Regions from separate parts of the Thermoanaerobacterium thermosulfurigenes genome, predicted to be linked through region 2. Evidence: riboswitches for the same ligand, from Rfam matches in the RefSeq annotation. Region 2 holds a riboswitch; the other holds the start of a gene.
What was found. Region 2 has a riboswitch for fluoride ahead of HNR52_RS08710 (cation:proton antiporter). Riboswitches for the same ligand answer to the same signal wherever they lie in the genome.
Positions count from the first base shown of each region.

Region 1: another riboswitch for fluoride. It lies ahead of HNR52_RS11295 (hypothetical protein); the one in region 2 lies ahead of HNR52_RS08710 (cation:proton antiporter).

Region 1 is NZ_JBPODR010000040.1:5,744-8,961, reverse strand. It holds gene eno (phosphopyruvate hydratase) at 1-224, shown strand, start outside; gene HNR52_RS11300 (MFS transporter) at 359-1,546, shown strand; fluoride riboswitch at 1,571-1,631, shown strand; gene HNR52_RS11295 (hypothetical protein) at 1,708-2,040, shown strand; gene HNR52_RS11290 (HEAT repeat domain-containing protein) at 2,037-2,432, shown strand; gene HNR52_RS11285 (MFS transporter) at 2,445-3,218, shown strand, end outside.
Region 2 is NZ_JBPODR010000021.1:43-3,260, reverse strand. It holds gene HNR52_RS08715 (MutS-related protein) at 1-1,303, shown strand, start outside; fluoride riboswitch at 1,394-1,453, shown strand; gene HNR52_RS08710 (cation:proton antiporter) at 1,622-2,749, shown strand; gene HNR52_RS08705 (universal stress protein) at 2,751-3,170, shown strand.

The DNA of each region.
Region 1 (3,218 bases), on a different contig from region 2:
AGAAAGCTAACTATACTACTGTTATTTCCCACCGCTCAGGTGAAACAGAAGATACAACAATGGCAGATGTAGCAGTAGCAGTAAATGCTGGACAGATAAAAAGCGGTGCTCCATGCAGGACTGAAAGAATAGCTAAGTACAATCAGCTTTTAAGGATTGAAGAGTTATTGGGAGATAGCGCTGTATTTAAAGGAAAAGATATATTTTATAATTTAAGGAAATAACTATAGAGTTTAGAAAGGATGGCTAACAGCATCATTAATTAATGACTGTTGTTAGCCATTTTGGTCTAATTTATTAATTAAAATAATTAGCGAGAAGAGCAATAAAAAAAGGACCACAGCAAAAAGGATTTGATATGATGAAAATTGATGATAAAGATAAAAAAGTGGCAATTAGTGTTATACTTCTACTTGGTATAGTTAGTGCATTTGGAGATATAACTTATGAAGGTGCAAGAAGTGTGTATGGTCCATATTTGAAGTTGTTAGGTGCAAATGCACTAATCGTTGGCATTGTTACGGGTATTGGTGAATTTTTGGCGTCTGCTATTAGAATACCAGTAGGATATGCTATAGATAAGACATCAAAACCATGGCTTTGGACGATATTAGGATATGGAATGCTTATTTCTGTACCTCTTTTAGCTATTACAGGTAAATGGCCAATAGCAGCGCTGTTAATAATATTGGAGCGAACCGGAAAAGCAATAAGAAGTCCAGGCAAAGATACTATTTTATCACATGTAAGTAAAAAAATAGGAACTGGATTAGGTTTTGGATTACATGAGTTGCTTGATCAAATTGGTGGTATTATAGGACCTTTGATTTTTACTTTTGTTATATCTTTTGCTGGTAGTTATAAGACGGGATTTATTTTGATGTGGATTCCAGCAATACTTACTGTTATATTTGTAATATACGCTCGAAGCAAAGTCACTAATCCTGCAGAATTGGAGAAAAATACAAAAAATGCATCTAAAAATGTAGATTTGTTGAATAAAAACTTTTCAAGGCAGTATTTATATTACATGCTTTTTATATTTTTTGCAATGCTCGGATTTGCTAATTATCCGATTATTTCATATCATTTTTTGAGTCATAAAGTGTTAAGCCAAGATGCTATTCCACTTTTGTACGCATTAGCAATGGCGGTAGATGGAGTAAGTGCAGTATTCATTGGAAAATTTTATGACAAGAAAGGTTTTTTGTCGTTAGCAGTGCTTCCAATATCGACCTTTTTGATGACTTTCATGGTCTTTTCAAATATGCCAGTTTTGGCTATCGTTTCAATGCTTATATGGGGATTTATTACAAGTATGCAAGAAACTACGATGAGGTCTGTAATTACCGATATTACGTATATTTCTGAGCGAGGCAAGGCGTTTGGTGTATTCAGTGCTGTTACAGGATTTTCTATGTTTTTAGGAAGTACTATTTTCGGATACTTATATGCTCATTCTATCAATTTTATATTTCTATATTCAATAATAGCCGAAATGATTGCGCTTTTTTGGTATGTGTTATTTGTTAGATCAAGCAGATAAATTTATGGTATAATATAGTTAAAAGAATATTATGGTGATGAAGCTCACCTTAATTGCTTTGATGGCTAATGGCTTCTACATTTAGTAGGAGCTATTTTTGTTTTACTTTAAGGATAGAGCATGATAATAAAAAATAGTTGATATATGAAAGGATGATCGTGATGAAGAAAGTATCATTTGAAATAAGTGACGAACAAATGGAAGAAATAAAAGAATTAAAAGAGGATTTGGAAAAGGACGGTTTCAGCAGTGAAGACTGTTACAGAGCTATTTTTGAGATGGGTATTAAAGCGTATTGGATGGAACGAAAAAATCCTGATGATAAAGATATAAGAAAACAGCTTATAATGTTGGCATCAAAGTATTCCGCTATGAGATTTAAATATTTCCAGCTAGTAAGAGATAATCAAACACTGGATATTAAATTAAAAGGGTATGAGGCAGAAAACAATTATTTAAAAGGACTTTCTGGCATAAGGACTGATGAAGAATGAGGTATATATGTCCTAACTGCTTTAAAATAGCTGATATTGGCGATGAAAAATGTCAAAAATGTGGGTATGATTTTAAAAATATTACAAATGATGATTATAGCAAAAAACTTATTACGGCGTTAAATCATCCTGATTATAATGTACAGTATATGGCAGCAAAGATTATTGGAGAACTAAAAATTAAAGAAGCTAAAAATACTTTAATAGAGTATCTCAAGAAGGACAGAAAGGAAAGAGATCCCTACATTGAACAAGCTGTTGTAGCAGCATTAGGGGAAATAGGCGATAAAGATGTATATAATTATATTAAAGAAAATATAGATAATTTTTCAGTTTTATCAAAGAACATCGCCTTAATTGCTTTAGAAAAAATTAAATCAAGATTTAATTAGGAGGATAATAAAATGGATAATAAAGAAAGACAAAATAAGAGTACAGTCAATAATATTAAGACATTAGGATGGGTGGCTTTTTTTGGTGGTTTAAGCCAGGATATGATACAACCTATTTTGCCAACGTTTTACACTCAGATATTAGGTTTAAGTAAAGAAACCGTAGGGTTAATTGAGGGAAGCGTAACAACGATTGTCAGTATTATGAGGATTGTTTCTGGCATAATATCTGACAAACTTGGAAAGAGAAAATCAATCGTCTTTATAGGATATTTATTTTCTGCAATAGGAAGAATTTTTCTATCATTGACTAATGGTGCAGCAATGACGTTTGGATTGCGTTTTACTGATGGCATTGGTAAAGGTTTAAAGGATGCTCCAAGAGATGCACTTGTTGCAAAGTCATCTGAAATGAAAAACATGGGCTATTCATTCGGATTTCAAAGAATGCTTGATACGTTAGGCTCATTTATTGGACCACTTATCACAACAGCGTTAATGGTTTTGCTTGCTAAATACATAGATGAGACGAAATACAGGATAATATTTTTAGTTGCAGGGCTTATTGGCTTTATTACAATATTGCTTATTGGATTATTCGTAGTCGAAAGAAAAGGAGATAATGTCAGTACACCGTTTAAATTTGATTTCACTATATTCAAAGGAAAATTTTTGTTGTTTTTCATAGTTATGCTAATATTTACACTTGGAAATAGCAGTGATGCATTTTTGATATTAAGAGCTCGTAACGTAGGCGTAAGTTCAGCCATGATACCTATTATCATT
Region 2 (3,218 bases):
TCGTCAGGATATTCTCAAAGATTGTCTAAAATATCCCTCTATAATAAGAAGCATTTATGACATTGCGGTAGAAACATTGGAAAATGAGAAAAAAAATTTTTGGAGCATTTTTAGCAGCTATCCATCGTCAATTTTGCATAGCTCAATTGAGCTTATGTACATGTATGTTGATATGCTTATTAAATTGAGAAAGATTGCGGAAGAACATTTTCACAAATTTGAATCAGAAGGTTTTAAATCATTATTTTCAATGCTACAAAAAGAATTAAATGATGAGTACATTGAAACTGTAAAAACACATTTAAAAGAATTGAAATTTGAAAATGGAGTATTGATAAGTGCGGAATTGGGAAAAGGTAATAAAGGGATTAATTACATTCTCAGAAGGCCTAATGAAATCAAACAGAGTTTAATTGAAAAGATTTTTTCCAAAAAGGCTTCGGCTTTTACTTTTTACATTGCCGATCGGGATGAAAGTGGCATGAAGGCTTTATCAGAATTAAAAGATAGAGGCATAAATCTTGCAGCAAATGCTTTAGCGCAGTCTGCAGATCACATTAATGGCTTTTTTAAAATGCTTAAAACAGAATTAGCCTTTTATGTAGGATGCATTAATCTGTATGAAGAACTTACTAAAATAGGTGAACCTATATGCTTTCCTGTGCCTTTATCTGCAGAGAATAGAAGACACTCTTATTCGGGTTTATATGATATAAGCTTGTCTCTGACGATGAAAAAGAAAGTAGTGTCAAATGATTTGAATGCTGACAGAAAAGATCTTTTCGTCATAACAGGTGCTAACCAAGGGGGAAAAACGACATTTTTAAGAAGCATTGGCCTGGCGCAGTTAATGATGCAGTCTGGCATGTTTGTGGGAGCAGAGAAATTTTCATCAAATATATGTATTGGATTATTTACACATTTTAAAAGAGAAGAAGATGAAGAAATGAACAGCGGTAAATTAGACGAGGAATTAAGCAGGATGAGTGATATTGTTGATAATATAAAGCAAAATTCCATGATACTTTTTAATGAATCATTTGCAGCTACAAATGAAAGGGAAGGCTCAGAGATTTCAAGACAGATAATAAGTGCATTACTGGAAGTTAAAGTAAAGATATTTTTTGTCACTCATCTTTATGAATTATCACGCAGCTTGTACGATAAAAAAATGGACAATGCGATTTTTTTAAGAGCCGAAAGAAAACCTAATGGTGAAAGATCTTTTAAATTAGTTGAGGGTGAACCGCTAAAGACTAGCTATGGAGAAGATTTGTACAAGAAGATATTTAAAAATTCTTGATTTGATTAAAATTTGATGGAGAGATTGAGATTTTTATTTTTACTATTATATTGAAAAGTTTTAATATTTTAGGTATAATTGTATTAACAGATGCATAAAGGTGATGGAACTCACTCAAACTGCCATAAGGCTAATAGTTCCTACGTGGTTTAAAAAACCAGTAGGAACTATTTTCTTTTATAGGGGGTGATATTAAGAAAAGTGTAATATTTTGAAATGTTCAGCGATGGAGCTCGCGCAATGCACCAGGATGCTGATAGCTCCTACCATTTTAACAAAAAAATTCATAATAAATGGAATAATTAGGGGGTTGTACTAATGTGGTTGACTTATAGTTGGTGGTTAGGTTTAGCTTTGATAGCAGGATTGGTTGCTGATTGGACGGGTATATCTATATCATTAATTGAGATTTTGGTAGGGGTTATTGCTGGCAATTATTTAGGATTTCAAACAAATCAGTGGGTAGAGTTTTTAGGAGGCGTTGGAAGCGTTTTTTTGACATTTTTAGCCGGAGCAGAAGTTGATCCAATAGTCTTAAAGTCAAAGTTTAAAGAGAGTATCACAATAGGGCTTTTAGCTCTTATATTTCCTTTTGCAGGAGCTTTTGCTTTTACGCATTTTGTTGCAGATTGGACTCTTAAAGCTTCTGAAATTGCTGGCATTGCTCTTTCAACAACTTCTGTTGCAGTTGTGTATGCTGTAATGGTGGAAAGTGGACTTAATGAAACGGAACTTGGGAAAATTATTTTAGCTGCTTGTTTTATCAATGATCTTGGTACAGTTTTAGTACTTGGGATACTTTTTGCAAACTATAACAAGTGGATGTTGTTATTTGTAGTTATTACAGTAGTAGTAGCTGTATTTATGCCCTCTGCTACAAAAAAATTCTTTGCAGTATATGGCAATAAAGTAGGGCAATTAGAAATAAAATATCTATTTTTCTTTCTATTTTTAACAGGTGGATTAGCCTCTATGGCAAATAGTGAAGCTGTTCTTCCGGCATATATACTTGGATTAATGGTATCAGGTTTTTTTGTAAAAGAAAAGAATTTATTATTCCGTATGAGATCAATAGCATTTGCTATTTTTACACCTTTTTACTTTATAAAAGCGGGATTATACGTCTCTCTCCATGGTGTAATAGTAAATATTCTTTTGATTGTTATATTACTTTTAATTAAAATTGCAACAAAATATATAGCGGTAAAACCAACTACTATGGTATTTAAATTTTCAAAACAAGAAGGAATGTATACAACTCTTCTAATGTCTACAGGTCTTACTTTTGGAACAATATCAGCAATGTTTGGATTAACTCATAAAATAATAACAAGTAATCAGTACACTATTCTTGTTACTGTAGTTATTTTAAGTGCAATTGTACCTACATTAATTGCAGAAAAATTTTACAGACCGCAAGATTATGATATAGAAAGGAAGATTTAGAATGTTTAAAAAAATTTTACTTGCGTATGATGGGTCGGAATATGCAAATAAAGCATATGAATTTGTTTTAGAATTAGCGCAAATAAATAATAGTGAAGCATATTTGATATCGGTTGCTAATATTCCGGAATTTGTAAATTCAAAAGACGAAGTAGATGAGGCTTTAAATTCAGCAAAATTATATTATGGGAAGATACTTGGAAATGCAAGGAAATTGGCTAATGAAAAAGGGATAAAAGTATTTACAGAAGTGATAACAGGTCATCCTGTGGATTCAGTAATCCGCTTTGCAGAAAAACATGGATGTGACTTGATAGTTGTGGGTGAAAAAGGTAATAGCGGTGTAAAAAGGTATATTATTGGAAACGTTGCAGAAAACATAGCAAGGCATGCAAAATGTTCTGTTCTTATTGTAAAATAACTCAAACTTCGCACTTATAAAAGTAGCTCTGTACCTTGATAATTCAAT